Regions from separate parts of the Isoptericola haloaureus genome, predicted to be linked through region 2. Evidence: riboswitches for the same ligand, from Rfam matches in the RefSeq annotation. Region 2 holds a riboswitch; each other region holds the start of a gene.
The links. A riboswitch is a leader RNA that binds a small molecule or an ion and turns the genes downstream of it on or off. The one in region 2 is predicted to bind thiamine pyrophosphate.
Positions count from the first base shown of each region.

Region 1: linked by a shared signal. The riboswitch ahead of thiC (phosphomethylpyrimidine synthase ThiC) and the one ahead of thiO (glycine oxidase ThiO) in region 2 are both predicted to bind thiamine pyrophosphate.
Region 3: linked by a shared signal. The riboswitch ahead of V5O49_RS06590 (thiamine ABC transporter substrate-binding protein) and the one ahead of thiO (glycine oxidase ThiO) in region 2 are both predicted to bind thiamine pyrophosphate.

Region 1 is NZ_JBAGLP010000118.1:520,647-527,193, forward strand. It holds gene V5O49_RS12530 (pyridoxal phosphate-dependent decarboxylase family protein) at 1-269, opposite strand, end outside; gene thiC (phosphomethylpyrimidine synthase ThiC) at 538-2,298, opposite strand; TPP riboswitch at 2,294-2,398, opposite strand; gene V5O49_RS12540 (AGE family epimerase/isomerase) at 2,506-3,960, opposite strand; gene V5O49_RS12545 (MaoC family dehydratase) at 4,081-4,506, opposite strand; gene V5O49_RS12550 (FAS1-like dehydratase domain-containing protein) at 4,506-4,979, opposite strand; gene rpmG (50S ribosomal protein L33) at 5,006-5,176, opposite strand; tRNA gene V5O49_RS12560 (tRNA-Met) at 5,264-5,340, opposite strand; tRNA gene V5O49_RS12565 (tRNA-Thr) at 5,405-5,477, opposite strand; tRNA gene V5O49_RS12570 (tRNA-Tyr) at 5,594-5,675, opposite strand; gene rarD (EamA family transporter RarD) at 5,801-6,547, shown strand, end outside.
Region 2 is NZ_JBAGLP010000118.1:403,809-410,355, reverse strand. It holds gene V5O49_RS11990 (ThiF family adenylyltransferase) at 1-971, shown strand, start outside; gene V5O49_RS11985 (thiazole synthase) at 979-1,809, opposite strand; gene thiS (sulfur carrier protein ThiS) at 1,819-2,109, opposite strand; gene thiO (glycine oxidase ThiO) at 2,106-3,362, opposite strand; TPP riboswitch at 3,351-3,452, opposite strand; gene thiE (thiamine phosphate synthase) at 3,491-4,138, shown strand; gene guaA (glutamine-hydrolyzing GMP synthase) at 4,185-5,804, shown strand; gene V5O49_RS11960 (trimeric intracellular cation channel family protein) at 5,801-6,490, shown strand.
Region 3 is NZ_JBAGLP010000116.1:244,152-250,698, reverse strand. It holds rRNA gene V5O49_RS06610 (23S ribosomal RNA) at 1-1,037, shown strand, start outside; rRNA gene rrf (5S ribosomal RNA) at 1,162-1,278, shown strand; gene V5O49_RS06600 (PAS domain-containing protein) at 1,619-2,284, shown strand; gene V5O49_RS06595 (DUF4235 domain-containing protein) at 2,345-2,629, opposite strand; TPP riboswitch at 2,739-2,842, shown strand; gene V5O49_RS06590 (thiamine ABC transporter substrate-binding protein) at 2,899-4,002, shown strand; gene V5O49_RS06585 (ABC transporter permease) at 3,999-5,735, shown strand; gene V5O49_RS06580 (ABC transporter ATP-binding protein) at 5,735-6,481, shown strand; gene V5O49_RS06575 (PrsW family intramembrane metalloprotease) at 6,494-6,547, opposite strand, start outside.

The DNA.
Region 1 (6,547 bases), 120 kb from region 2:
TGGAACCAGACCGTGTGGCTGGCGTAAAGGTCGGCGGTCTCGTGCAGGGCGTCGTCGGTGCCGATACCGGGGCCGTCGAGGTCGACGCCGTCGACGAGCTCGGTCAGCTCACGGCGGCTCGCACCGCTCCAGGGCTGGGTGACCGCGGCGAACCGGGAGGCGACGTCGTCGACGACGCGGCGGACCGTGCGGGCGTAGGCGCCCGCGGTGGCGCCGCGCAGCAGGGTGTCGACGCGCGTCGACCGCGTGTCGGGCGGAGTGGTGGACACGTCCGGGCGCTCCTCGAGGGGTCGGTAGGCAGGGCAGGCTCGCCTAACTTAGACAGGCCTAAGTTCCCTGTCCACCTCCCCGCCACGATTCGAGACCCGGGATCGCGGTGACGCACGCGACGTCCCGCGAGGTAGGCAACACCCAGGCCAGGTAGGCAATCACCTGGCCAGGTAGGCAGAACCGCGACGAGGTAGGCAACGTCTCCGCGAGGTAGCACGGGTCGCGTGCTACCTCGCGGAGAAGTTGCCTACCTCGCGGGACCGTGGCCTACCGCGCGGGGACCGTGGGGGTGGGCAGGTAGACCTCTCCCCCGGCGGCGCGGAACTCCGCCGCCTTCTCGGCCATCCCCGCCTCGACCTGCTGCTGCGAGGCGGCCACGACCCGCTCCTGGGCCGCGGCGTCGCCGAACTCGTCGCGGATGTCCTGCGAGATCCGCATCGAGCAGAACTTCGGCCCGCACATCGAGCAGAAGTGCGCCGTCTTGGCCGCCTCGGCCGGCAGCGTCTCGTCGTGGTAGGACTCGGCCAGCTCCGGGTCGAGGGACAGGTTGAACTGGTCGCGCCACCGGAACTCGAAGCGGGCCTTGCTCAGCGCGTCGTCGCGCGCCGTCGCCCCCGGGTGCCCCTTGGCGACGTCGGCCGCGTGCGCGGCGATCTTGTAGGTGACGACGCCGGTGCGCACGTCGTCCCGGTTCGGCAGCCCGAGGTGCTCCTTGGGCGTGACGTAGCAGAGCATCGCGGTGCCGTACCGGGCGATCTCCGTCGCCCCGATCGCCGAGGTGATGTGGTCGTAGCCCGGGGCGATGTCGGTGACCAGCGGCCCCAGCGTGTAGAACGGGGCGCCGTCGCACAGCTCCTGCTGGCGTTCGACGTTCTCGCGCACCAGGTGCAGCGGGATGTGCCCGGGCCCCTCGACCATGACCTGCACGTCGTGCTCCCAGGCCCGCTTCGTCAGCTCGGCGAGGGTGTCCAGCTCGGCGAACTGGGCGGCGTCGTTGGCGTCCGCGATCGACCCGGGCCGCAGCCCGTCACCGAGGGAGAACGCGACGTCGTAGGCCGCGAAGATCTCGCACAGCTCGTCGAACCGCGTGTACAGGAAGTTCTCCTGGTGGTGCGCCAGGCACCAGCCGGCCATGATCGACCCGCCGCGCGAGACGATGCCGGTCACCCGGTTCGCCGTGAGCGGGACGTAGCGCAGCAGCACCCCGGCGTGGACGGTCATGTAGTCCACGCCCTGCTCGCACTGCTCGATGATCGTGTCCCGGTAGACCTCCCAGCTCATCCGGGAGGCGTCGCCGTCGACCTTCTCCAGGGCCTGGTAGATCGGCACGGTGCCGATGGGCACCGGGGCGTTGCGCAGCAGCCACTCGCGGGTGGTGTGGATGTCGTCGCCGGTGGACAGGTCCATGACCGTGTCCGCGCCCCACCTGGTGGCCCACTGCAGCTTCTCCACCTCCTCGGCGATCGAGGAGTGCACGGCGGAGTTGCCGATGTTGGCGTTGACCTTCACGGTGAACGCCCTGCCGATGATCATCGGCTCCGACTCGGGGTGGTTGACGTTGTTCGGGATGATCGCCCGGCCGGCCGCGACCTCGGACCGCACGAGCTCGACGTCGACCCCCTCACGGACCGCGACGAAGCGCATCTCCGGGGTGATCTCGCCCCGGCGGGCGTAGGCCATCTGGGTGACGGGCTTCCCGGTGGCGCTGCGGCGAGGACGACGGCGCGCCCCCTGCCACTCGGCGGAGGCCGCTCCCCGGCGGGCGGCCCCGCGGCCGTCGTCGGCCAGGGTGCGGTCCCGGCCGTCGTACTCCTCGGTGTCGCCGCGCTCGGCGATCCAGGCCTCCCGCAGCGCGGGGATGCCGCGGGTCGGGTCCCCGCCGGGGCCCTCGGTGCGGTAGACCCGCACCGGGGCGTTGGCCGACCCGTCGGGCGAGTCGGCCAGGGTGATCTCGGTGACCGGGACCGTGATCCCGGACTGGGCGTCCCGCTCGACGGCGAGCGCGCGCGACGGTGCGTCGTTCTGCATGGTTGCTCCTACTTCCTACGCCGGCATAACCCGGTCAGGTTCGACGGTCCGGGCGGCGACAGCCCGATCTCAGCCCTTGCCAGGGCTCCCGTGGGATCACCCGCAACGTAGCACGCCGGCCGCGCACGCCGCTGTGGGCATGAAATCTGCAGGTTCTCCTGGTCGGAGACCTGCAGATTTCATGCCCACAGCGCGAACAGGGGCAGGTCAGACGCCGAGACCGCCGACCTGCAGCGGGTTCACACCCTCGGCCGCCATGACGTACCAGGACGTCGCGCCGGTGTGCTGGATCTGGAAGTAGCCGAACCCGAACCCGGTGTCGATGAGGCTGGAGGCCGCGACGACGCCGGACCGGTCCGGCAGCGGCGTGCCGCCGACGGTCTGGCCCGCACCGACGAGGTCCTGCGTCCGCCGGATCTGGGCGAGCAGGCCGGCCGCCCGGCGCCCGTCGCGCGAGCCGCGACCGCGGTCCGCCAGGGCGCAGGCGAGCTGGCCGGTCCCCTCGAGCCAGACGCCGTCCGGGTGCACGGGCAGCCCGTTGTAGGACGCCGTGGACTCCAGGCTCGCGCTGGAGAAGGTCACCCCGGAGATCGTCACGTCGCCGGGCAGCTGCGAGTTCCCCTCGCCGGCGACGTCGGTCGTCGCCAGGTCGGAGGCCGCCCAGTCGACCGAGCGCCCGTACCGCTCGGCCTGCAGCGCCAGCCAGCCCCACGTCGCGGGGTCGAGGGGCAGCGGGTCACGGTTGATCTCCACGCCGTCGTTCGTGCCGGTGTAGAAGAAGCCGCCCTCGCGGTCCCACACGAGGTCGACGAACGCGCGGGCGTGCTCCTGCGCACGGCGCCAGCGGTCGCCGCCGGCGAGGGCCTCGAGCTGGCGGAAGAAGGCGACGCAGTCGATGTTGTGCTCGGTCGACCCGTTGGGGATCGGGTTGTTGCCGCCGTCGACGCCGAAGGAGAAGCCGCCGAGCGGGCGCTCGGACCACGTGTTGTCCAGGATCCACTCCCCGATGCGGACCGCGCCGTCGAGGTACCGCGGGTCCCCCGTGGCGCTGAAGGTGTGCAGCAGGGCGATGCCCGGCCAGGCCATGTCGCCCACGGCCGTGCCGAGGAAACCGAACTGCCAGCCGATGTTGGCGGTGCCGTCGGGCAGCTCGAGGCCGTACGGCTGGGGCGATCCGTCGTAGAACGTGTACGGACCGGTGTTGTACCCCTGGCGCAGGCGGCCGTCGTCGTAGGCGGGGTCGTGCTGCTGGGCGAACAGGAGCCCGTCGGCCAGGGTGGCCGCACGGGCCACGTGGCCGCCCGCCAGGGAGGCGCAGATCGTCAGCGCGACGTCGTAGACGAACGCGGTCGAGAACAGCCCGAGCTGGTCGGCGTAGGACTGGGCCATGCGCGGCCCGGTGTTGACCTCGGGGTAGGCGTCGGTCATCGCCCCGAGGAACGTGTGCGCCCGCTCGACCGAGCCGACGGCGGAGGTCGCGGTCCGCGGGGTCGTGGCGAGCGCGGTCCGGCTCGCCCAGGCCTCGGCACCGGAGGCCAGCGTGAGCGCTCCGGCGGCACCGGCGATGAGCACGCCGCGGCGCGAGACGGCGGCGATCCGGTCGTCCGCGGCGCGGGCGAGCAGCCCGTCGGCGGGGGCGGGGGCGGTGCGGGGTCGTGGCATGAGCATCTCCTTCGATGATCGGGCCCCCGGCGTTGGGAGCGCTACCAGACGTAGATTACTCGTGTCACCAACCGGTGTGAAGGGCTGTGACCACGACGTGACCTGAGGACCGAGGGCCGGTCAGGAGAGGCGGACGAGGACCTGCGTACGACCGAGGACCTTGGTGCCCTCGTGCGTCACGGTCAGGTCGATCCGGGCGGTCCCGGCGTCGGCGTCGACCGCACCGACGGTGGCCGTCACCTCGACGGCGGCCGCCCCGCGGGCGGGCACCGGGACGGGCTTGGTGAAGCGGGTGCCGTACCGCACGACCGCGCCCGGGCCCCCGACCCAGTCGGTCACGACGTCGACGACGGCACCCATCGTGCACATGCCGTGGGCGATCACCCCGGGCAGCCCGACCTCGGTGGCGAACCGCTCGTCCCAGTGGATGGGGTTGAAGTCACCGCTGGCGCCGGCGTAGCGGACCAGCGCGGCACGGTCGATCTCGACGGTGCGGGTGGCGACGACGTCCCCGACGGTCAGGTCGGCGAGCTGCGGACGGGCCATCAGGAGTCCTCCCCGCGGACGACGAGGCTCGAGGTGACGGTCGCGACGTGCTCGCCGAGGTCGCCGCCCTCGGCGTCGACGGCGAACAGCTCGCAGCGCGTGGTCACCATGGAGATGCCGGCACGCTGCGTCACCGAGTCGACGTGCAGCACCGTCGCCAGCTCGTCACCGGCCACGATCGGGCGGTGGTGGGTGAACGTCTCGTCGGCGTGCACGACCCGCGAGAAGTCGATCCCGGCGTCGGGGTCGGCCACGTACTGCTGCTCGGCACGCTGGGCGATCACGACGGCGAACGTCGGCGGCGCGACGAGGTCCGGATAGCCGAGACCCCGCGCTGCCACGAGATCGTGGTGCGCGGGGTGGGAGGCTCCGACGGCGACGGCGAACTCGCGGATCTTCTCGCGGCCGACCGAGTACGGCGCGGTGGCCGGGTACTCACGCCCGGCGAACGCGGGATCGACGGAGGTCGCCACGTCGGACAGTCTCGCTCGGGACCGGTTCAGCGGGTCTCGCGGTGCGCGGTGTGCTTGCCGCAACGCGGGCAGAACTTCGCCATCTCGAGGCGGTCCGGGTTGTTCCGGCGGTTCTTCTTCGTGATGTAGTTCCGCTCCTTGCAGTCCACGCAGGCCAGCGTGATCTTCGGGCGGACGTCAGCGCTCTTGGCAGCCATGGGGTCTTCACCTCTCGCGCCCCCGGAAGGCGCTACGTGCGTCACGGATGTGGTCCGACGCCGGCCGTCGGACCGCGTGCTATGTGTTGGTAGCGAGGGCGGGGCTCGAACCCGCGACCTCACGATTATGAGTCGTGCGCTCTGACCAGCTGAGCTACCCCGCCGCGCGTGACAACGCGGAACCGTCGGACCGACCGTTCGGACGACGATCCCGCGCTCGTCACACAGAGCCCCGAAAGGGAATCGAACCCTTGACCTTCTCCTTACCATGGAGATGCTCTACCGACTGAGCTATCGGGGCGCGGGGAAGACTCTACACGGATCCGTGGGCCCGGAGGAAATCCGGGCCGCGGTGCCGCACGGGAGCCTTCCCCGAGCGATGGCCGACCTCACCGAGGGTGAGACCGGGCCTCGCGGTGGCAGGTGAGGGATTCGAACCCCCGAAGTCGATGACGGCTGATTTACAGTCAGCTCCCTTTGGCCGCTCGGGCAACCTGCCGGGTGAGTTCGCGGACGAACTCGCGGAGACAACCATAGCCGCCGAAGGCCCCGGGTGGAAATCCGTCGGACGTGGCCCTGATCACCCTCCGGGCCGGGCCCTGCCGCGAGGTCTAGTCTCGGGTCGTGACCCCTCCTGCCGCCACGGACCGCTGGGGCCTGCCGCTCGGGCTCTCCGCGTTCCTCCTGTGGGGCGCGATGCCCCTCTTCTTCCCCCTGCTCGAGCCGGCCGGCGCCCTCGAGATCATCGCCCACCGCATCGTGTGGTCGCTGGTGTTCTGCGTGGTGCTGCTCGCGGCGACCCGGAGCCTGGGCTCGTTCCTGGCCGTCCTGCGCCGGCCGCGCACGATGGGGCTGCTGACCCTCGCGTCGGCCCTGATCATCGTCAACTGGACCACCTACGTCTACGCGGTCCTGACCGGGCACGTCCTGGACGCCGCGCTGGGCTACTTCATCAACCCGCTGCTGACCGTCGCCCTCGGCGTCGTCGTCCTGCGCGAACGCCTGCGCCCGGCGCAGTGGCTCGCGCTCGGTCTGGGGGGCGCCGCCGTCGTCGTGCTCTCGACCGGCGTGGGCGGCATCCCCTGGATCTCGCTGGTGCTGGCCGGGGCGTTCGGCCTGTACTCGCTGGTCAAGAACCGGGTCGGGCGCGGCGTCGGCGCCCTGCCGGGCCTGGCGGCCGAGACGGCGGTGGCCACGCCGCTCGCCCTCGGCTACCTCGGGTGGCTGGCCGCCACCGGCGTGGGCACCTTCTCCACCCAGGGCGTGGGGCACGCCCTGCTGCTCGTCTCGTGTGGCGTCGTGACCGGCCTGCCGCTGCTCCTCTTCTCCGCGGCGGCCCGACGTCTGCCCCTGTCGGTCGTGGGCATGCTG
Region 2 (6,547 bases):
TGCACGGCCAGTCCGACCTGGGCCGGTCCAAGACCGTCTCGGCACGGGCGACGGTCGCGGAGGTCAACCCGCACGTCGAGGTGGTGGAGCACGTGCTGCGCCTCGCCCCGGACAACGTCCTGGACGTGCTGCGGGGGTACGACGTCGTGCTCGACGGCGCCGACAACTTCCCGACCCGCTACCTGGTCTCCGACGCGGCCGAGATCCTCGGCGTCCCGGTGGTGTGGGGGTCCATCGACCGGTTCGACGGCCAGGTCAGCGTCTTCTGGGGCGCCCCGCGGTACGTGACGGCCGACGGCGCCCGGAGCGTTCGCCGAGGCGTCACCTACCGGGACGTCTTCCCGGTGCCGCCGCCGCCCGGCGTCGTGCCGGACTGCGCCACCGGCGGCGTGCTCGGTGCGATGTGCGGCACCGTCGGCTCGGCGATGGCCACCGAGACCGTCAAGCTGGTCACCGGCGTCGGGGAGCCGCTGCACGGCCGCCTGGCCGTGCACGACGCACTCGCCGCCGACTGGCGCGAGCTCGTCGTCCGCCCGGACCCCGGCCGGGAGCCGGTCACCGAGCTGCTGGCCGGCGACGACGCCTACGCCGCGTTCTGCGGACTGGCCCCGGCCGTCCCGGGACCCGGCCGCACGGCGGTCCCGGGCGACCTGGAGGTCAGCGCCGCCGACGCCCGCACCCTGCTCGCGGCCGACCGGCCCGCGGTCCTGGTGGACGTGCGCGAGGAGTGGGAGGCGCGGGTCCGCCCCGTGGACGGCGCCCGGCTCGTGCCCAGCGGGACGTTCCTGGGCACGGCCGCCGGCAGGCCCGACGACGTCGCGCGCGGCGCCCTGGACGCCCTGCCCACCGACCGGCCGGTGCTGCTGGTGTGCGCGGCCGGCCCCCGGTCGACCCGGGTCGCGCGGGTGGCCCGGGCGGAGGGCGTCGACGCGCGCTCCGTCGTCGGCGGGGTGCCGGCGCTGCTCGGCTGAGCCGCCGCTACAGCGACAGGTCCAGCCGGCCCTCCGCCGGTGAGCTGGCCAGCGCACCCTCGCGCCGCGGGATGCGGCCGGCGCCCGCCGCGAGCCGCCCCGCCTCGGTGGCGAGCCGCATCGCGCGGGCCATGCGCACCGGGTCCTCGGCCCGGGTGACGGCGGTGGCGAGGAGCACGCCGGCGCAGCCGAGCTCCATCGCCAGCGCGGCGTCCGAGGCGGTGCCGATGCCGGCGTCGAGGATCACCGGTACGTGCGCGGCATCGGCGATCGCCTCGATGTTGCGCGGGTTGAGGATGCCCAACCCGGACCCGATCGGCGCGCCGAGAGGCATCACGGCTGCGCAGCCGACGTCCTCCAGGCGACGCGCCAGGATCGGGTCGTCGTTCGTGTAGGGCAGGACGACGAACCCGTCGCGGACGAGCTCCTCGGCGGCCTCGACGAGCCCGACCGGATCCGGGAGGAGCGTGACGTCGTCGGCGATCACCTCGAGCTTGACCCAGCTCGTGCCGCAGGCCTCCCGGGCGAGCTGCGCGGTGAGCACCGCCTCGCGCACCGAGAAGCAGCCGGCCGTGTTCGGCAGGGCGCGGATGCCGAGGCGCTCGAGCAGACCCCAGATCCCGGCGTCCCGGGCCGCCTCGCCGCCGGCGCGCGGCGCGACGCGGCGCATGGCCACCGTCGTCAGGGCGGTGCCGGAGGCGACCAGGGCCTCCTCCAGCGTCAGCAGGTTGGCGGCCCCGCCCGTCCCCATCACCAGCGGGGACGCGATCTCGGTCCCGGCGACGACGAGCGGGGCGCCGACGTCCGTGCGCAGGTCGGTCGTTCCGGTCGTGGTCATGGCTCCTCCTCAGCCGCCCTGGACGGCGGTCACGATCTCGACGCGGTCCCCGGCGCGGACGACGGCGGTCCGCCACGTGCCGTGCGGCACGACGACGTCGTCGACGGCGACGGCGACCCCGCGGGCCACCCCGTCGACGACGTGCCCGGGCACGAGGCGGGTCACCAGCTCGGTGACGGGCAGCTCGCCCGTCGGGCCGAGGTCGTACGGTTCGCCGTTCACCCGGGCGGTGCCCGCGGGGGCGGGGGGACCCGGCGCGGCACGGGCGGCGGGGTCGACGTGCTGGTGCGCGGGGTTCATCGGGGGGCTCCGTCGGGGGTGCGGGGGTCGGGTGCGCGGGGCGGGAACCGGCGGGGGTCCGTCGCCCGCAGGGCGGCGAGCACGGCCGGTGGGTCCGTCGTGGCGACGTCGACGGCGAACCAGGAGCGGGTCAGCCCGGCCACGACGACCTCCGCGGTCAGCGGCGCGAGCAGGATGCCGTTGCGGTAGTGGCCGGTGGCCAGGTGCAGTCCGGGCACGTGCGTCGCGCCCACCAGGGGCAGGTTGTCCGGCGTGGACGGCCGGGCCCGCGGGGTGGCCTCGACCAGCGCGGCCTCGTCGATCGCGGGCAGCAGGGCGCGCGCGTCGCGCAGGAGGGCGAACACACCGCCGGCGGGTGCGCGACGGTCGTCGGGGTTCTCCTCGGAGGTCGCGCCGATCACCAGCTCGCAGTGCCCGGCCCACGGCCCCTCGGTCGCGGGCTCGCGTCCCACGACGTACACGGGCCGCCCCTGGACCAGGCCGCGGACGACGTGGCGCGGCGCCAGCTCGGGGTCCGCCTGCAGCCGCAGCGTGAGGCCCTTGACCGGCCGCACGGGGACCGCCACGCCGGGCACCTCCGCCAGCAGCGGGGCGGACGCCCACCCGGCGGCGACGACGGTCGAGCCGGCGCGGTGCCGGTCGCCGGTGTCGTCGACGGCCCCGACGACCCGGCCGTCCTGCTGCTCGAGCCGGACCGCGGCGCGCGGCACGACGGCGCCGCGGGAGTGGGCGGCCACGACGCGCCAGAGCGCGGCGTGCACGGCCCGGGGGTCGACGGCGTGGTCGCCGGGGACCCAGGCGGCTCCGCGCACGCGCTGGCCGAGCAGCGGTTCGCGCCGGCGCGCCTCGGCGATCGTCAGCTCCTCCGAGGCCACCCCGTGCCGGCCGTGCAGGGCCAGGACCCGGCGCAGCAGGGCGACGTCGGTCTCGTCGTAGCCGAGCGTCAGCGTCCCGGACTCGCGCAGCCCCACGCCCCGGCCCGCGGCGGCCTCCAGGTCGGCGGCGAACGGGAGCCAGCGTGCGGCCCCGGCCAGGTGCAGGTGCAGCGCGGCGTCCTCGGTGAACTCGGCCTCGGTGGCCGGGGCGAGCATGCCCGCGGCGGCGTGCGTGGACCCGTCGCCGGGGTCCGGGTCCAGGACGGTGACGCTCAGGCCGGCCTCGAGGGCCCGCCAGGCCACGGCCAGGCCGATGATGCCGCCGCCGACCACGACGAGGTCGCGGACGCCGTGCGGCGCCGACGAGTGACGGTCCACGGTGCTCCCTTCGCTGGCATGATCCAGATCAGGTTCGACGGTCGGCGCCGTGCGCCCTCTCAGCCCCTGCGGGCTCCCGTGCTCCGGTCACCCTACTCGCCCGTCGACCGTCCCTAGACTCGCTCACGATGACGACTCCCGCTCCTCGCAGCCGCCTCGCCGACGCCCGCCTCTACCTGTGCACCGACGCCCGCGAGGACCGCGGCGACCTGGAGGACTTCCTGCACGCCGCGCTGAGCGGCGGCGTCGACGCGGTCCAGCTGCGCGACAAGTCCCTCGACGTCGCCCGCGAGCTCGAGCTCCAGGCCCTGGTGGCGCGGGTCGCCGCCGAGCACGGCGCGCTGCGGGCGGTCAACGACCGTGCCGACGTGGCCCGGCTCACCGACGCTCCCGCGGTGCACATGGGCCAGGGCGACCTGCCGGTGCCGGCCGTGCGCTCCCTGCTCGGTCCGGGGCCGGTCCTGGGGCGGTCCACGCACTCGGCGGCGCAGGCGGCCGCCGCGGAGGCCGACCCCGACGTCGACTACTTCTGCGTCGGACCCCTGTGGACGACCCCGACCAAGCCCGGTCGGGCCGCCGTCGGGCTCGGCCTGCTGCGCGAGGTGGCCGCCACCGCGCCGACCACGCCGTGGTTCGCCATCGGGGGCATCGACGCCGACCGACTCGACGCCGTCCTCGAGGCCGGGGCGCGGCGGGTCGTGGTCGTGCGGGCGATCACCGGCGCCCCCGACCCCGAGCGGGCCGCCCGCGAGCTGCGCGAGCGGCTCGGGGCGTGACGGGTCGTGGCGGCAGCGGGCACGTGCCGGCGGATAGGATGAGGCGGTGACGTCTCCCGCCACCGCTCCCGCCACCGCATCCGCCCAGGCCGCGCCCCGCCCGGTCCTGGTCGTCGACTTCGGCGCCCAGTACGCCCAGCTCATCGCGCGCCGCGTGCGCGAGGCCAACGTCTACTCCGAGATCGTGCCGCACACGTGGACGCCGGAGCAGATGCTCGCCCGCGACCCCGCCGCGATCATCCTCTCGGGCGGCCCGTCCTCCGTGTACGCCACGGGGGCGCCGTTCGTCGACGCCGAGCTGTTCGACGCCGGGGTGCCCGTGCTGGGCATCTGCTACGGCTTCCAGGCCATGGCGCAGGCGCTCGGCGGCACGGTCGCCCAGACCGGTACCCGCGAGTACGGCGGCACCGAGGTGGAGGTGTGCGAGGCCGGGATGCTGCTCGCCGACACCCCCGTCACCCAGACCACGTGGATGAGCCACGGCGACTCCGTGCACGCGGCGCCCGAGGGCTTCGAGGTGCTCGCGACGTCGTCCGGGTCGCCGGTCGCCGCCTTCGAGGACCGCCGGCGCCGCCTGTACGGCGTGCAGTGGCACCCCGAGGTCAAGCACTCGGCCCACGGGCAGACGGTGCTGGAGCACTTCCTCTACGAGGGCGCGGGCCTGGCACCTGACTGGACGCCCGACAACGTCATCGCCGACCAGGTCGCCGCGATCCGCGCGCAGGTGGGCGACGCCCGGGTCATCTGCGGTCTGTCCGGCGGCGTGGACTCCTCGGTCGCCGCCGCGCTGGTGCAGCGCGCGGTGGGGGACCAGCTCACCTGCGTGTTCGTCGACCACGGCCTCCTGCGCGAGGGCGAGGTGGAGCAGGTCGAGCGCGACTTCGTGGCCGCGACGGGCGTCAACCTGGTGGTGCGCGACGAGCGCAAGCGCTTCCTGGAGGCCCTGGAGGGCCACAGCGACCCGGAGACGAAGCGCAAGATCATCGGCCGCGAGTTCATCCGCGTCTTCGAGGACGCCGCCCGCGACATCGTCGCCGAGGGGCACGAGCACGCCGTGCACGGCGAGGGTTCCGAGGTGCGGTTCCTCGTGCAGGGCACCCTCTACCCCGACGTGGTCGAGTCGGGCGGCGGTGAGGGCGCGGCCAACATCAAGAGCCACCACAACGTGGGCGGCCTGCCCGACGACCTGCAGTTCGACCTGGTCGAGCCGCTGCGCACCCTGTTCAAGGACGAGGTGCGGGCCGTCGGCCGCGAGCTCGGCGTCCCGGAGCCGATCGTCGCCCGGCAGCCTTTCCCGGGGCCCGGCCTGGGCATCCGCATCATCGGCGAGGTGACGGCCGAGCGGCTCGAGATCCTGCGCCGGGCCGACGCCGTCGCCCGCGAGGAGCTGACGAAGGCCGGGCTCGACGGCGAGATCTGGCAGTGCCCGGTGGTGCTGCTGGCCGACGTGCGCTCGGTGGGCGTCCAGGGTGACGGCCGGACCTACGGGCACCCGGTCGTGCTGCGTCCCGTCTCCAGCGAGGACGCCATGACGGCCGACTGGACGCGCATGCCGTACGACGTGCTGTCGACGATCTCCACGCGCATCACCAACGAGGTCAGCGAGGTGAACCGGGTGGTCCTCGACGTGACGAGCAAGCCCCCGGGCACCATCGAGTGGGAGTGACCGGGCAGCTCGCGACGGCCGTCCTGACCGAGTCCGACACGGTCGCCGCGACGCTGGGCGTCGTGCAGCGCGTGCTGGAGTACCTCGGCACCGTCGCCTTCGCGATCTCCGGTGCCTTCGCCGCCGGCCGCAAGCAGATGGACCTCGTCGGCGTCGTCGCGCTCGGTGCGACCGTGGCGGTGGGTGGCGGCACCCTGCGGGACCTCCTGCTCGGCGAGACGCCCGTCTTCTGGGTCACCGAGCCGACGTTCCTGCTCGTCGGCGCGGCGACGGCCCTGCTGGTGGTGCCGCTGGCGCGCACCCGGACGCTCGACGTGCTGCGACGGCTGCAGGTCATCGAGGTCTCCGACGCCGCCGGCATGGCCCTGTTCGTCGTCATCGGCACGAACGTGGCGCTGTCCGCCGGGGCGAGCGCGGTCTCGGCGGCGGTCGTCGGCGTGGTGGCCGGCGTCGGCGGTGGCGTGTTCCGCGACGTGCTGGCCAACGAGCTGCCCGAGGTGCTGAGCAACGCCCAGTTCTACGCCACCGCGGCGCTGCTCGGCGCGGCGGTGCACCTGGGTCTGCTGGAGCTCGACGTCGACCCGGCGGTCGTGTTCTGGGTGCCGATCGCGGTGATCCTCACCGTGCGCCTGCTGGCGGTCCGTCTCGGCTGGGGCATGCCCACGTTCACCGTCGCGGGTGAATGACCGGCCGATCAGCCGTGTGACCTAGGGTTTCGCCGCGACGCGCGCGGGTCGGTCGCG
Region 3 (6,547 bases), on a different contig from region 2:
TTCGGCGAAGCCCAGAATTTAAGCCCCAGTAAACGGCGGTGGTAACTATAACCATCCTAAGGTAGCGAAATTCCTTGTCGGGTAAGTTCCGACCTGCACGAATGGCGTAACGACTTCTCCGCTGTCTCGACCACGAACTCGGCGAAATTGCACTACGAGTAAAGATGCTCGTTACGCGCAGCAGGACGGAAAGACCCCGGGACCTTTACTACAGCTTGGTATTGGTGTTCGGTGCGGTTTGTGTAGGATAGGTGGGAGACTATGAAACCGGCGCGCCAGCGCCGGTGGAGTCGCCGTTGAAATACCACTCTGACCGCATCGACCATCTAACCTCGGTCCGTGATCCGGACCAGGGACAGTGCCTGGTGGGTAGTTTAACTGGGGCGGTTGCCTCCCAAAAAGTAACGGAGGCGCTCAAAGGTTCCCTCAGCCTGGTTGGCAATCAGGTGTCGAGTGCAAGTGCACAAGGGAGCTTGACTGTGAGACCGACAGGTCGAGCAGGGACGAAAGTCGGAACTAGTGATCCGGCGGTGGCTCGTGGAAGCGCCGTCGCTCAACGGATAAAAGGTACCCCGGGGATAACAGGCTGATCTTCCCCAAGAGTCCATATCGACGGGATGGTTTGGCACCTCGATGTCGGCTCGTCGCATCCTGGGGCTGGAGTAGGTCCCAAGGGTTGGGCTGTTCGCCCATTAAAGCGGCACGCGAGCTGGGTTTAGAACGTCGTGAGACAGTTCGGTCCCTATCCGCTGCGCGCGCAGGAAACTTGAGAAGGGCTGTCCCTAGTACGAGAGGACCGGGACGGACGAACCTCTGGTATGCCAGTTGTTCCGCCAGGAGCACCGCTGGTTCGCTACGTTCGGGAGGGATAACCGCTGAAAGCATCTAAGCGGGAAGCCTGCTTCAAGATGAGGTTTCCAACAGGCTAGACCTGTGAAGGCACCCAGCTAGACCACTGGGTAGATAGGCCGGAAGTGGAAGACAGGACCAACGACTGTCGCAGCTGACCGGTACTAATCAGCCGACAACTTCAACACACCTACACTGCTTGCTCCGCGTCCACTGTGCGGTTCCCGAGAAACGGGCACCACCCCCACCCCCCCCGCCACCCTGCGTGGCAGCCGGGGCAAATACGTGGGGGACCCGACAACTCGATACTGTTACGGCGGTCACAGCGAAGGGGAAACGCCCGGTCCCATACCGAACCCGGAAGCTCAGCCCTTCAGCGCCGATGGTACTGCCCTGGAGACGGGGTGGGAGAGTAGGACGCCGCCGGACACCCTTCACAGCAGGCCCCCAACCCCTCACGGGTTGGGGGCCTGACTGCTATCCCCCCAACCCCGCGCCCACCCGGCCGAACCCGCGCCGACCCTGCGCCGGCCTGACACCGCCGTCGTCACCGCCGACGATTGGGTCGGGCACATCGTGGACCGCGGGTGAACCTGCGGGTGAACCTGCGCGTGCGGACATCTGCCCAGGTGGCGGTCGTCACTCGTCGGAGTACGGTGGCCCCACCGGCCCCGGTCCGGCCCGGGGACAGTCGGGAGGAGATCCGATGAGCTCGCCGTCGTCGTCGAGGACCATGAGGGGCTCTGCGCTCTCGAGCGTCACCGACGCCTTGTCCACCGGTACCCAGCTCGTCGTGGGCCGCTATCGGATCGACGCACCCTCGGGTGCGGTCTGGTGGTCGGACGAGGTCTATCGCATGTACGGCTGCGAACCCGGTGACATCACGCCGACGGTCGATCTCATCCGCGCGCGGACCCATCCGGACGACCGGGCCCGCGTCTCCCGCACCGCCATCGTCTCCCTGCGCGCCGGTCGCCCGTTCAGCAGTGCGCACCGCATCATCGACCCGCACGGCAAGGCGCGCACCGTCGTCGTCACGGGTCGCGGGCAGGTCGCCGACGACGGCACGATCGCGCAGGTGGGCGGCTACGTCCTCGACGTGAGCCCGGTCGCCCGCGAGACCCTGGAGCGCGAGACGCACCGCGCCGTCGGGCGGGCCATGGTCTCGGCCGCCGCCGTCGAGCAGGTCAAGGGGTCGTTGATGGTCGTGCGGGGCGTCGACGAGGCGGCGGCCGCCGAGCAGATCAGCGAGGTCGCGGCACGCGCCGGGATTCCGGTACAGGCGGCGGCAGCACAGGTCGTCACCGCGCTCCGGTCCGCGACCGGCGAGCCCGACGACCGTCTGCGGACCGCCCTGGAGTCCGTGCACAGCGTGGACCGGCCGCACGGGCACGAGGCCCAGCTGGCGCGCCGGCGCCAGAGCAGCTCGCGCTGACCGCACGCCGGACGGCGCGAGCCGCCGGTCCCGGGCCGGTCGCGTCCGGCGTCGACCGCGTCAGACCGTCGAGACCTGGTGCGCGCGCCGGTCGACGGCCTTGGCGACACCCTGGCGGGCGAGCCGCCGCGCGAGCACCGCGGCACCACCGGTGACGGCGGCGAACGTGATGGCCTGGAGGATCGGGATGTCGTCCGCGTCCAGGTCGATGGGCGCGTCCTTGCCCGTGGACTTCTCCCAGATCGTCTTGATGAGCTTCTGGGCCACCCAACCGGCAGCGAGCGTCGCCGCCATCGTCCCGACCTTGACGGCCAGCGTCGGCTCGGTGCTCTCGGACTGCTCCACGGGTCCTCCTGTCGATCGGTGCGCCGGGTGGTGCGTGACGGCCGTCTCACGGCGGGCGTCCGCACCACGAACGCCACCACCGTAGCGCGCTCACGGTGTGTAGGCTCGGAGGGAACGACAGGGGAGCGCCACCGGCGCTGAGAGTGCGGACCACCGCAGACCCTCGAACCTGATCCGGTTAGCACCGGTGGAGGAAGTCGGGCTTCTCGATCCCGTCGCATCGGACCCCCGATCGGCGGACCCCCTTCTCGCACGTCTGAGGAGGACAGATGAATCGTCGTACCCGTCGCACGCTGGCGACCACCGCCGTCGTCGCCCTGCTGCCCGCGCTGGCGGCCTGCACGGGCGAGGACACGCCGGGCGAGGCGCAGAGCTCGCCCACGACGTCCGCGAGCGAGAGCGGCACCCCGGAGCTGTCCGGCACCGTCACGCTCGTCACCCACGACTCCTTCGCCCTGAGCGAGGGCCTGCTGGAGTCCTTCGAGTCCGAGACGGGCCTCACGGTCGAGCAGGCCGCCGCGGGCGACGCCGGCACGCTGGTCAACCAGCTCGTGCTGACGGCCGACAGCCCGCTCGGCGACGTCGTCTACGGGGTCGACAACACGTTCGCCTCACGCGCCGTCGAGGCCGGCGTGTTCGAGCCGTACACCCCGGACGAGCTCGACCCGTCCGTGACCGACCTTGTCGACCCCGCGCTCGAGGGCCTCACCCCGATCGACAAGGGCGACGTCTGCCTCAACGTCGACACCACCTGGTTCGAGGACGAGGGGGTCGAGCCGCCGAGCACGCTCGAGGATCTCACCGACCCGGCCTACGAGGACCTCACGGTCGTGACGAACCCGGCGACCTCCTCGCCCGGGTTCGCGTTCCTGCTCGCTACCGTCGACGCCTTCGGCGAGGACGGCTGGGAGCAGTACTGGGCCGACCTCTCCGACAACGGCCTCAAGGTCACCGACGGCTGGTCGGACGCCTACTACGTCGACTTCTCCGGCGCCGGGGAGGGCGGTGAGCGGCCGATCGTGCTGTCGTACGCGACCTCGCCCGCGTTCACGGTCACCGAGGACGGCAGCGAGACCACGACGGCGGCGCTGCTGGACACCTGCTTCCGCCAGGTCGAGTACGCCGGCGTCCTGGCCGGGACCGACAACCCGGACGGCGCGCGCGCCCTGGTGGACTTCCTCTCCTCCGCCGAGGTGCAGGCCGACGTCCCGCCGAACATGTACATGTACCCGGCCGACGACAGCGTCGAGCTGCCGGCCGAGTGGGAGCAGTTCGCCCCGCTGGCCGAGGACCCGTTCGACGTCGCGCCGGCCGAGATCGATGCGCACCGCGACGAGTGGATCGAGCAGTGGACGGCGACGGTCATCGGGTGACGTCCCCCGCCAGCGGCGGGGCGTCCGTGCGGGCGCCCCGCCGTCGACCGGCCCCGGGGACCTGGCTGTGGTGGGCCCTCGCCGCAGGGCTGCCCCTGCTGTTCCTCGGGGTCTTCTTCGCGTGGCCCGTCGCGGCCCTGGTCGCCCAGGGCTTCTTCGCCGACGACGGCGGCACGCGGGTGCTCGACCTGTCCGGGTTCGGGGAGGTCCTGTCCCAGCCGCGCACGTGGCGCGTGGTGGGCCAGACGCTGGCGCAGGCGACCGTCGGCACCGCCCTGGCGGTCCTGCTCGGGCTGCCCGGCGCCTACGTGCTGTACCGGTGCCGGTTCCCCGGTCGGACGGTGGCCCGCGGGCTGGTGACCGTGCCGTTCGTGCTGCCGACCGTCGTCGTCGGCGTGGCCTTCCGTGCGCTCTTCGCCCCCGGGGGGACGTTCGGCTGGCTCGGCGTCGAGGAGTCGTTCGCCGGGGTCGTGATCGCCCTGGTCTTCTTCAACTACGCCGTCGTGGTGCGCACGGTCGGCGGGCTGTGGGAACGTCTCGACCCGCGTGCCGAGCAGGCGGCCCGCTCCCTCGGCGCCAGCCCGTGGCGGGCGTTCCGCACGGTGACGCTGCCCGCCCTCGGGCCTGCGATCGCGTCCGCGGCCGCCGTCGTGTTCCTGTTCTGCGCGACGGCGTTCGGCGTCGTCCTCGTCCTCGGCGGGATGCGCTACGGCACGATCGAGACGGAGATCTGGATCCGCACCACCCAGTTCCTCGACCTGCGCGCGGCCGCGGTGCTCAGCATCCTGCAGCTCGTCGTCGTCACCGGGGCGCTGCTGGTCAGCGCCCGCCTGCGGGCCCGGCGCGAACGCGCTCTGCACCTGAGCAGCGACCGCTCCGCCGCCCACCGGTTCTCCTGGCGCCGGGCGTCCGACGCCGTGCCGGCCCTGGCGACCCTCGTCGTGGTCGGCCTGCTGGTCGTGACTCCGCTGGCGGGTCTGGTGGCCCGCTCGCTGCGCGCCCCGGACGGCAGCTGGGGGCTGGACAACTACGTCGCGCTGGGGACGACGGGCGGCCGCAACGCGCTGTCGGTGACGGTGTGGGAGGCGACGGCGAACTCGCTGCGCACCGCCGCCCTCGCGGCCGTCGTCGCCGTAGTCGTCGGCGGGCTGGTCGCCCTCGTCGTCTCGCGCCGACCGCGATCGCTCGGGCTGCGCCGCGCCGTCGGGACGCTCGACGCCGTGTTCATGCTGCCGCTCGGCGTCTCGGCCGTGACGGTCGGCTTCGGGTTCCTCATCACCCTGGACCGCCCGCTCGGGTTCGACGTCGACCTGCGCACCTCCGGGCTGCTGGTGCCGATCGCCCAGGCCGTCGTGGCGATCCCGCTGGTGGTGCGCACCGTCCTGCCGGTGCTGCGGGCGATCGACCCCCGGCTGCGGGAGGTCGCCGCCACGCTGGGGGCCGCGCCCGGTCGGGTGCTGCGCACCGTCGACGGGCCTCTGACGGCCCGGTCGCTCGGGCTGGCCATCGGGTTCGCGTTCGCGGTGTCGCTGGGCGAGTTCGGGGCGACCTCGTTCCTCGCTCGCCCGGACACGGCGACGCTGCCCGTGGTCATCTACCGGCTCATCGGGCAGCCGGGCGCGGAGAACTACGGCATGGCGCTCGCGGCGTCGGTCGTGCTGGCGGTGCTCACCGCGACGGTCATGATGGTGGCGGAGCGCCTGCGCGGTGACGCGGGCGGAGGGGAGTTCTGATGGCCGGGGCCGAGGGCCTGACCGTGCGCGACGCCGTCGTGCGCTACGAGGGCACGCGCCGCGACGCGGGCACGACGGCGGTCGACCACGTCTCCCTCGACGTCGCCGTGGGGGAGATCGTCGCGCTGCTCGGCCCCAGCGGCTGTGGCAAGTCGTCCCTGCTGCGCGCGGTGGCCGGACTCGAGCCGCTGGCCGCCGGGACCGTGTCGTTCGGCGGGCAGGACCTGGTCCGGGTGCCGGTGCACCGGCGCGAGTTCGGGCTGCTGTTCCAGGACGGCCAGCTGTTCCCGCACCGGGACGTCGGGCGCAACGTCGCCTATGGCCTGGAGATGCAGGGTGTGCCGGCCGCCGAGCAGCGGGCGCGGGTGGCCGAGCTGCTCGAGGACGTCGGGCTCGCCGGCTACGGGCGCCGCGCCGTGGCGACCCTGTCCGGCGGGGAGAAGCAGCGGGTGGCGCTGGCCCGGGCGCTGGCCCCGCGACCGCGGCTCCTGCTGCTCGACGAGCCGCTGTCCGCCCTGGACCGGCAGCTGCGCGAGAAGCTCGCGATCGACGTGCGGGACACGCTGCGCTCCACCGGGACGACCGCGGTGTTCGTCACGCACGACCACACCGAGGCGTTCACCGTGGCCGACCGTGTCGCCGTCATGGACGCCGGCCGGCTGCTGCAGGTCGACACGCCGGACACCCTGCGGGACCGTCCGGCGACGGACCGGGTGGCGGAGTTCCTGGGGCTCGCCGGCGCCTGACCGGACGCCCGCTCAGCGCACGAAGACGGCGCGCGCGTGCCCCATGAGCAGCAGCAAGGGGTCGCG